3 linked regions of the Methylicorpusculum oleiharenae genome follow. The protein of the gene in region 1 interacts with the protein of each later gene in a pairwise test. Links are inferred from orthologs where the notes say so. Each region holds a gene or a part of one and is shown on either strand. Other genes may lie near its edges.

Region 1 (3,757 bases):
AAACCGGCTTCATTTAATCCTTTAAGGATAGAGTCGGATAATTCAAGATTACTGAATCGAGTTTGGGTTAGATGCGTCTTTTTCATAGGCGCATAGCATAACCTAAAATTGGCTGTGGCTAAAATTCATTGACAAAGTGATTGACTCCCTCCTATAGTTTAGTCTTTACAAATTTTGGAGATGAGTGTGAGTGAGTCAGTCCTGCATGTAACCGATGCTGAATTTGATGAAACTGTTATTAAAGCCGACGGCCCGGTACTGGTTGATTATTGGGCAGAATGGTGTGGACCTTGCAGAATGATTGCTCCGGTACTGGATGAAATCTCCAAAGAATATGCCGGAAAATTGACAGTGGCCAAAATTAACATTGATGAAAATCCTGAAACACCACAACGGTATGGCGTGCGTGGTATTCCAACTTTAATGTTATTTAAGGGCGGCGAAGTGGAAGCCACTAAAGTTGGGGCACTTAGTAAATCTCAGCTCGCTGATTTCATCGACAAAAACATATAATCGCCAAATACTTGCTGGCCCGTCATAATTTATTTGGACGGGCCGGTTATCTGGAGTGTATAATCTCGGCGTGCATTCCAAGCATATCCCAACAGTTCCTCAAGAATTATTTTTTTCCAAAAATTGAACACCTTTCTCTTGATCTTGCGGCTTTCTGCTGTAATTTACTTTCTTTCGAGTCCCCTTTAATATGAATCTAACCGAGTTAAAACTTAAACAAGTTGCTGAACTTATCAATATCGCTGAGTCCCTGGGACTTGAAAACGTCGCAAGAACCCGCAAACAAGATCTGATTTTTGCTATCCTGAAAAAACAGGCGAAAAGCGGCGAGGATATCTATGGCGACGGTGTATTGGAAATTCTTCAGGACGGCTTTGGTTTTCTTAGAACACCCGGATGTTCGTATTTGGCAGGACCCGATGACATTTATGTTTCACCCAGTCAGATTAAGCGATTTGGCCTTAGAACAGGCGATACCGTCAGCGGAAAAATAAGACCGCCTAAAGATACAGAGCGTTATTTTGCGATGCTCAAAGTTCAACAAATTAACTTTGAAGCGCCGGAAAATACAAAAAACAAAATTCTATTTACCAACCTGACACCGTTATTTCCCAATAAAAGATTCAGACTTGAGCGAGGCAATGGAACCAGCGAGGATCTCACTGGACGGATTATCGATCTGATTGCCCCCATCGGAAAAGGTCAGCGCGGCTTGATCGTATCACCGCCAAAAGCCGGTAAAACCATGATCATGCAAAATCTTGCCCATTCTATTGTTGAGCAAAATCCTGAATGTTATCTGATTGTCCTGCTGATCGACGAGCGTCCTGAAGAAGTCACGGAAATGGAGCGTTGCGTACGTGGAGAAGTTATTTCCAGTACTTTCGATGAGCCGGCAACACGCCATGTTCAAGTGGCTGATATGGTCATCGAAAAAGCACGTCGGTTGGTAGAGCACAAACACGATGTAGTTATATTGTTAGACTCGATCACTCGTCTGGCCAGAGCGTTTAACACCGTGGCACCCTCTTCCGGCAAAGTATTGACCGGTGGTGTTGATGCCAATGCTCTGGAGAAGCCAAAACGCTTCTTTGGTGCGGCCCGAAACATTGAAGAAGGCGGCAGTTTGACCATTATTGCTACCGCATTGGTTGAAACCGGTTCAAGAATGGATGATGTCATTTACGAAGAATTCAAGGGAACCGGTAATATGGAATTACATCTGGATAGGAAATTAGCCGAAAAGCGCAGTTACCCCGCAATCAATATCAATCGTTCCGGTACCCGTCGCGAGGAATATCTGGTTGATCCGGAAGAATTACAAAAAACCTGGATTTTACGAAAGATTCTCCAGCCTATGGATGAAATGGCCGCGTCTGAGTTTTTGTTGGGTAAGCTAAAAGACTTTAAGACCAACGCTGAGTTTTTTGAATCGATGAAACGGTAAAAATGAGGATCTTGAGTTATCCGGTCAAATAGGCTGAATAAAAAATCCTTTATCCTCTTCCCGGATTTCGCTAAGCTTCATCCGGGCAAATCTGTGTGAAATTTATTGCGGCGGTGGAACGTAACCTTCCGGCATTACCGTTTCGCTGCTGGATAGAAACTTTGCTCGTTCTTCTTCCAAAAACTTCTTGGCTTTGGGGTCGAAACTGGTCAAGCGGTGTTCATTAAGCAACATGGTCTGCACGCTGAGCCATTCCTGCCACACCTGTTTGGAAATATTCTCATAAATATATTGGCCTTTAGGTCCAGGGAATGGCGGCGTATCAAGACCTTCCGCTTCTATACCCAATTTTGCACATTTAACCATTCGGGTCATGCTGTATCCTCGTGAGTTGATTCCAATAGCCGCTGTATCGGTGCGGCTAGTCCAAGTAATTTGATTTGCGGGTTTTTATACCAGACTAACCGATTAGCTTCCATCACAAAATGTTTGTGGTTATCGGTGGTAATTCTCAGTGGAATATAATTCAAATGGAAGTGGGAAAAAGTATGCCTTTGTTCGGGCAGGCACTCGCTTTTTATTATCGAAATTTGTTGGCACAAGCACCACTTATGCGCTGCAGTTACAGACTCAAATTCCGGAAAACTCCATAATCCCCCCCAAATTCCGGATAAAGGGCGTTGCTCCAGCAATGTGTGTCCAGAGCCATCCGTCAAATACAGAAAATAGAGGTGTTTAACCGGCAGTTTTTTTGCAGGTTTCGGAGCAGGAAGCAAGGCAACGGTTCCATTAAGCCGGGCATAACAATCGGTATGCAAGGGGCATCGAACACAGTCAGGTTTACTGCGGGTACAAACGGTTGCCCCCAAATCCATAATGGCTTGCGTGTAATCGGCAACCCGTTCCTTAGGCGTATAGTAAGCGCTCACCGTCCATAATTGTTTGGCGGTAACTGACGTCCCCGGCCATCCTGAAACACCTTCAAACCGGGCCAGAACACGCTTGACATTGCCATCCAGAATGGGATGACTGTTTTGAAATGCAATACTTAAGATCGCTCCTGCTGTGGATTGCCCTATCCCTGGAAGTTGAATGAGCGAATCAAAATTATCCGGGAAACGACCGGAAGCCTGAATGATCCGGGCACTTTGATGGAGGTTTCTGGCTCTGGCGTAATACCCCAATCCGGACCACATTTGCAAGACACTATCGAGTGAAGCGGAAGCGAGATCATCTACTTCAGGGAAACGATCAACAAACTTTAAAAAGTAGGGAATAACTGTGCTGACTTGCGTTTGTTGCAGCATGGTTTCCGAGAGCCAGACCCGATACGCTGTGACAGGCTGTTGCCAGGGGAGATCTTTGCGGCCGTTTAGATCAAACCAGTCCAATAGTTTTCTTTGAAAAACACTCGCTTCTACACGCATCATTACTTTTAAATGGAATCAGAAAAACCGTTTGAGCAAATCGCTGGCACCAGGGCCGAATTTTTTATCCAGTTTTTTTAGTAACTTATCTTTTTTCTTTTCAATTTTGTCTTTATTTTGCTCAATGAGAAATTGAGCAACATCAAAAGTCATGACAGGCTGATCCACTGTCCCGGTAATGAAAACAGTAATGGGTGGATTTTCGCCCGATTCAGAGGTTTTATCCTGAGACTTACTCTTTAGCAGCTTGGCATTGATTTTATAATTCACTTGTTCAGAGTTTAAATCGATAGTGCCTGAGCCTTGCGCATTGAGTTTTGATGATTTGGCGCTCAGATCCTTATTGGTAATCACACCTTTTGCAATCTGT
Region 2 (3,128 bases), 4.1 Mb from region 1 along the record:
CATTAATTCAGCCCGTGAATTGGGCTACCCATTGGTGGTCCGGCCTTCTTATGTCTTGGGCGGGCGAGCCATGGAAATCGTATTTAACGAAGAAGGTTTGCAGCGTTACATGAAAGAGGCCGTCAGTGTGTCCAATGATTCGCCTGTTTTGCTGGACCGCTTTCTTGATGATGCGGTGGAAATGGATGTCGATGCGATTTATGACGGGGAGCGTATTTTGATCGGCGGTTTGATGGAGCATATCGAGCAAGCCGGTGTTCATTCCGGTGATTCGGCGTGTTCACTACCACCTTACGATTTGGCCCCGGAGTTGCAGGATCAGTTGCGCGAGCAGGTTGAGAAAATGGCGGAAGCCCTGGGTGTTATTGGTCTGATGAATACTCAGTTTGCTATTCAGGGCACCGATGTTTACGTGCTGGAGGTTAACCCTAGAGCCTCCAGAACCGCGCCTTTCGTATCCAAGGCGACGGGTTATCCGCTGGCAAAAATTGCAGCGCGTTGCATGGCCGGCAAGAGTCTGACAGAGCAGGGTGTCACTGAAGAGCGTATTCCCAGTTATTTTTCTGTCAAAGAAGCCGTCTTCCCCTTCGTTAAATTTCCCGGTGTTGACCCCTTGCTGGGGCCTGAAATGAAATCCACCGGCGAAGTCATGGGCGTCGGAAAAACCTTTGGTGAAGCCTTTGCCAAATCGCAAAGAGCGGCGGGCGTGGATCTGAATCTTAGCGGCAAGGTGTTAATCAGTATTCGCGATGCAGACAAGCCCAAACTACCTGAAATAGCCCGGTTGTTAGTGGCAAAAAATTATCAGATTGTTGCGACCCGGGGAACGGCCAGAGTCATCAAGCAGGCGGGAATTCCTTGCGAAGAGGTTTTTAAAGTCAACGAGGGGCGGCCTAATACGGTTGATATGATAAAAAATGATCAGATTCAATTGATTGTTAACACCACCGAAGGCAAAAAAGCCATTAATGATTCGTTTACCATGCGGCGTGAAGCCTTGCAGCACCGTGTTGCTTATTACACGACAATGGCCGGTGCTAAAGCAGCGTGTTATGCCTTGGGTGAATTGAGTGCCGGGAGTGTTTCCTGCCTTAAGGATTTACATAAGACATTTGAATAAAGTGCGTCTTCTCGTTTTTTCTGAAGATGATCGATAAGTTAGGATCAGGCATCTGATAACCTCGCCTTTTACTGCATGAGTTTGGGAAAGGCGTTTTGATTATCAGGTTATGTTGCCTGTTACTAAAATGATAATTCCGGTTTAAAGCAAAACATATAGCCGGAACGAAATTGACTGGAGTTGTTTATAAATGAATAAAGTACCGCTGACTATTGTCGGAGCAGAAAAACTGCGTGCTGAATTAGAGGAATTGAAGTCGGTTGTAAGACCCAGAATCATTGCTGCAATTTCGGATGCCAGGGCTCATGGTGACTTAAAAGAAAATGCCGAATACCATGCGGCCAGAGAACAGCAAAGTTTTGCTGAAGGCCGGATTGCAGAAATTGAATCCAAGCTTTCAAATGCGCAAATCATTGATGTGACCAAGCTGGATGCGAATGGCAAAGTCGTTTTTGGTGCAACTGTTGAGATCGAAGATGCCGATACCGGTAAATCCGTCGTGTATCAGATTGTCGGTGAAGATGAGGCTGATATCAAAGCAGGGCGGATTTCAATCGGCTCACCCATTGCGAGAGCCATGATAGGCAAAGAAGCCGGTGATACCGTCATAGTCAAAGCGCCAGGCGGGGATGTTGAGTACGAAGTCATCTCCATTCAGTATATCTAGTCAGAAGTGACAGGCGAGGGAATGTGATTCCCTCGCAAAGGCTTATTTTTTTGGATTTAAACGATAAATGACCAGAATCTGTCCGATACTTTGAATAAAGTTCGCGCCGGTTCTATTGCAGATAGATTCTTGAATACGAACGCGCTCTTCACGTTCAGCGCGAATCTTGACTTTAATGAGTTCATGACTGTCTAAGGCGAGTTCAATTTCAGCCAAGACAGCTTCTGTTAATCCGGATTGACCTATCATAATGACAGGTTTCAAGCTGTGGGCTTGAGCCTTAAGCTTCTTTTTGTCGGCTGCGATCACTCTTAATTCCTTCGTAAAAAAGGCGAAATAATACACGAATTCAACAATGGCACGAAGCAAAAGCAGCAATCAGTGGTTACAGGAACATTTTCATGATGAATATGTCAAAATGGCTCAGCAGCAAGGATGGCGCTCCCGAGCGGTGTTCAAGCTTATTGAAATTCAGGAAAAGGATCAACTGATCAAGCCTGGAATGAATGTCATTGACTTGGGCGCAGCCCCGGGCGGATGGTCTCAATATGCCAGGCAGATTCTTGGCAAGAAAAATAAAATCGTGGCTTTGGATATTCTGCCGATGACACCGCTGGAGGGTGTTTCGTTTATTCAGGGTGATTTTCGTGAAGAGGCTGTACTTGACCAGCTATTTGAAGTGCTGGAAGGTGCTCCTGTTAGCGTGGTTCTTTCCGATATGGCGCCGAATATGAGCGGTAATAAAGGCGTTGATTTACCTCGCGCCATTTATTTGTGCGAATTGGCATTAGATACCGCTCGTTCTGTGTTAATGCCCGGAGGCGGTTTTTTAGTCAAAGTTTTTCAGGGCGAAGGCTTTGATGAATTCTTTCGTGATGTGAACAGTTCTTTCTCAAAGGTAGTGGTCAGAAAGCCAAAAGCCTCGCGGCCTCGCAGTAATGAAGTTTATATTTTGGCCAAAGGGTTTAAAAAATGAAATATAGAACCATATCACTTCCCTAGTGTCAAAAAATAATATTGTCAACCAATTACGAGGGCCGGGAATGACTATTCCTGTTATAATGCCAACGATTTATACAAAAGAGGACCGTTCCGGTCAGGGGCGAAAAGTTTGAACGATATGCTTAAAAATGTAATTTTGTGGGTTGTCATCGCTGTTGTGCTGATGTCAGTTTTCAATAACTTCGCGCCACAAGGAGCCAAAGGCGACGCCTCGCTATCTTATACACAGTTTATACAAGCTGTAAAATCAGGGCAGGTCCAGCACGTTATCATTGATGACCGTGTCATCAAAGGCAAAATGCAAAGCGGTGAACAATTTAGATCTTACGCCCCTAACGA
Region 3 (3,261 bases), 2.3 Mb from region 1 along the record:
GTCCCGAGGAAGATATTTATCAAGCTATACAGCTTTCGCTAGAGAAAAATATCATCCTGGCCGCCTTCGGCGACATGCTCAGGGTGCCTGTCAATGCGGGTAAACAGGCTATTCGTACCTTATCGCAGGCTAAAGCTACCGGTGCGGATATTCGAGCGATTGCCAGTCCTATCGAGACGTTGATGATTGCAAAAGAGAATCCCGGGCAAACCGTCGTATTTTTTGCGGCGGGGTTTGAAACTACATTCGCGCCTGTGGCCGCAATGCTGGCAGAAGGCGCGCCTGGAAATCTGCTGATTTTGAGCAGCGGTCGTCTGACATGGCCGGCAGTGGCTTTGTTGCTGGATTCAGAGCAGCCGAATTTCGATGCGCTGATCGCGCCAGGGCATGTGGCGACGGTGATGGGTCCCGAACAATGGCAGTTTGTCGTTTCGCGCCATCAGCTTCCTGTTGCGATTGCCGGTTTTACTCCGGACAGTTTACTGGCAGCCATTTACTCGGTGCTGCGGCAGCGCATGGATAACCATTTGTTCGTCGATAATTGTTATGAACAAGTGGTCAAACCCGGAGGTAATCGCCGTGCTCAACAGTTTCTGTCTCAAGTTTTTGAGGTGTCCGATGCACCGTGGCGGGGTATCGGTACGATTCCTCATTCTGGATATACCTTACAAGCGCATTTTGCCCACCATGATGTTCAGCTGCATTTTGGGTCTTTCCGGGAAGACGCGCGCCGTCATGTCGGCGAAATGCCGCCCGGTTGCGATTGCGCGCGCGTCGTTATGGGAAAGATCAAGCCGGTTGACTGTAAATTGTATGGCCGTTTGTGTGTGCCGAGTCAACCGGTAGGGCCTTGTATGGTTTCTGATGAAGGTGCCTGCCGGATTTGGTGGAGTGCCGGTATAAAACCTGATGTTGGTCTAAAAAGCGCTGAACTGACTTAAAAGTTGTGCAAGTTGCGTCTGGATTCAACCGGAATACGCTTGGGATTTTAGATGTAATTGATAGAAATGAAACGTCATAACTCAAGATGGGTTTTCATTTGCATGCCTTGGTAATTTGAAATAAGGAAAATTCAAGTTAAAAAACCTGTTAAATTAGGTTAGACTTAATGCCAAGTGTTGGTACAGTGCATAATTGATCCTATACTGAACTCAATAGTAATAATAAGGAGAAATTGGATGTCGAAAGGGCAAAATTTACAGGATAATTTTTTAAATACTCTCAGAAAAGAACACACCCCCGTTTCCATTTTTTTAGTTAATGGTATTAAACTGCAAGGGCGTGTTGATTCATTTGATCAGTATGTGATTATGCTTAAGAATACTGTCAGTCAGATGGTCTATAAGCATGCGATATCAACGATTGTACCGGGCAAACCTGTCAAACTTAGCCGCGAAAACGAAATCATTGAAGATTAAACTATTATCAAACTTCTCGGAGCGCTTAATTGTTTGAGCGTCCTCAATCGGGTGAGCGGGCCGTGCTCGTTCACCTAACACTACAAGCCAATCAAGAAGACTTATCGGAACTGCGGGAACTGGCCAAATCAGCGGGTGCTGAGCCTGTTTGCGTAGTGGTAGGCAACCGGCGAAGCCCCGATTCGAAATATTTTGTTGGAACCGGCAAACTGGAAGAAATCAGACAGGCTGTAGAAGAGCATTCTGCCGACTTGGTGTTGTTCAATCACTCGCTTTCTCCCAGCCAGGAGCGCAATGTTGAAAAAGCGCTCAATGTCAGGGTGGTGGACAGAAATGGGCTTATCCTGGATATTTTTGCGCAGCGCGCGCAGACTTTCGAGGGTAAATTGCAAGTTGAGCTGGCGCAATTGCGGCATTTGTCGACGCGATTGGTTCGCGGTTGGACCCATCTTGAAAGGCAGAAAGGCGGCATTGGTCTGAGAGGGCCGGGTGAAACTCAGTTGGAAACCGATAGAAGGCTTTTGGGTGTAAGGATAAAACAAATCCAGGCCCGCCTTGAGAAAGTTAAAAAGCAGCGTCATCAAGGACGCCTGAAACGAAAAAAAGCCGAGATTTCTTCAGTTTCGCTAGTCGGTTATACCAATGCCGGTAAATCTACCCTATTCAATGCCCTAACGGGCGCTAATGCCTATGCGGCCGATCAGTTATTTGCGACGCTGGATCCTACTTTACGCAATTGTTTGCTCCCGAATAATACTGAAATCGTTTTGGCCGACACGGTAGGGTTTATCCGTCATTTGCCGCATGAACTGGTTGCAGCCTTCCGATCTACGCTGCAGGAAGCCAGTGAGGCGGATTTATTGTTACATGTCATTGATGCCAACGCAGAAGACAGGGATGACACAATTTTTCAAGTCAATCAGGTGTTAACCGATATTGATGCTTACCAGATAAGACAGTTGCAGATATTTAACAAAATAGATCTACTTCCTGATGTAAAGCCCCATGTCGATAGGGACGATACGGGCAACGCGGTCAGAATCTGGCTGTCTGCTCAGACGGGCGAAGGCTTGGATTTATTGCAAGAGGTTTTGGCCGAATCATTTACACCTTCTAAAATCAGAAGGCATTGCCGGTTAAGGCCTGATCAGGCCGGCATTCGTGCCAAGTTGTTTGATTTTGCAAAAATCATCAATGAGCAATGCCAGGACGATGGCGGCTGGGATATTTGGATGGAAATCGATCAAAAAAAACTGGGCTTATTGAAAGATGTTGTTATGGAAGAATTTTAGTACCTTTTTTAAGGAGCCAGAGTAGTAATAATTTTTCTAAATACTCTGAAACCAGCCAATTAACTAATAACACAACCACTTGCCTGCTTGGAGTTGAGGGTGTAGGTGATTGATTGAAAAAGCTTCTTCAACAGGGACGTATTCATGCGTCCGTTGAAATCAAGGCTCTACACCCAATAAAATGGGAGGGAGTGCGCAGATACCTAATAACCTAGTTTGAATGTAAGTTTTTTATCCGAGATAATTGGCAATGACTTTTAATGCTGAACTATCGTGATAAGATAAGAAAGTTATTTAGAGTTTCATATTGTTGTTCTAGTCAGTAATATGAAACCACTGATAGGGATAATCTTAATTTAAGAAAATATGACGAGTTGAAAAATTCTTTAACTTTCAAAAATTTTAGCTTGTTTCTATTAAGCATTAATTTTTGTAAGTTATACGGATTGGTCTATCAAACCCCTCGCGTTAATGAGTCAAAATCATTTTAATTACTAAAATCCCAATGGAGCATATGTATGTCCTGGAATGAACCTGGCGGCGGCGATAAA

The links.
Region 2: the proteins of rho (region 1) and yhbY interact in binary tests that used the Escherichia coli proteins (3 or more experiments, as listed by UniProt). The link is inferred for Methylicorpusculum oleiharenae from one-to-one orthologs.
Region 3: the proteins of rho (region 1) and hfq interact in binary tests that used the Escherichia coli proteins (3 or more experiments, as listed by UniProt). The link is inferred for Methylicorpusculum oleiharenae from one-to-one orthologs.

The regions. Positions count from the first base shown.
Region 1 is NZ_WUTY02000001.1:1,019,585-1,023,341, reverse strand. The notes cover bases 1-2,831. They hold rho (transcription termination factor Rho), read left to right. Parts: upstream 1-703; coding sequence 704-1,960; downstream 1,961-2,831. Other genes in these bases: mutY (A/G-specific adenine glycosylase), read right to left, coding at 2,332-2,831; GO003_RS04780 (oxidative damage protection protein), read right to left, coding at 2,063-2,335; trxA (thioredoxin TrxA), read left to right, coding at 187-513; GO003_RS04795 (DEAD/DEAH box helicase), read right to left, coding at 1-86. Outside these bases: more of mutY, read right to left, coding at 2,832-3,390; GO003_RS04770 (AsmA family protein), read right to left, coding at 3,406-3,757. UniProt on the Escherichia coli protein: Facilitates transcription termination by a mechanism that involves Rho binding to the nascent RNA, activation of Rho's RNA-dependent ATPase activity, and release of the mRNA from the DNA template.
Region 2 is NZ_WUTY02000001.1:5,153,468-5,156,595, reverse strand. What follows is about bases 464-3,128. They hold yhbY (ribosome assembly RNA-binding protein YhbY), read right to left. Parts: upstream 2,097-3,128; coding sequence 1,830-2,096; downstream 464-1,829. Other genes in these bases: ftsH (ATP-dependent zinc metalloprotease FtsH), read left to right, coding at 2,908-3,128; rlmE (23S rRNA (uridine(2552)-2'-O)-methyltransferase RlmE), read left to right, coding at 2,143-2,763; greA (transcription elongation factor GreA), read left to right, coding at 1,311-1,787; carB (carbamoyl-phosphate synthase large subunit), read left to right, coding at 464-1,120. In the rest of the region: more of carB, read left to right, coding at 1-463.
Region 3 is NZ_WUTY02000001.1:3,324,856-3,328,116, forward strand. Bases 1-2,798 are described here. They hold hfq (RNA chaperone Hfq), read left to right. Parts: upstream 1-1,178; coding sequence 1,179-1,418; downstream 1,419-2,798. Other genes in these bases: hypD (hydrogenase formation protein HypD), read left to right, coding at 1-941; hflX (ribosome rescue GTPase HflX), read left to right, coding at 1,448-2,710. Also shown: FtsH protease activity modulator HflK, read left to right, coding at 3,229-3,261. UniProt on the Escherichia coli protein: RNA chaperone that binds small regulatory RNA (sRNAs) and mRNAs to facilitate mRNA translational regulation in response to envelope stress, environmental stress and changes in metabolite concentrations.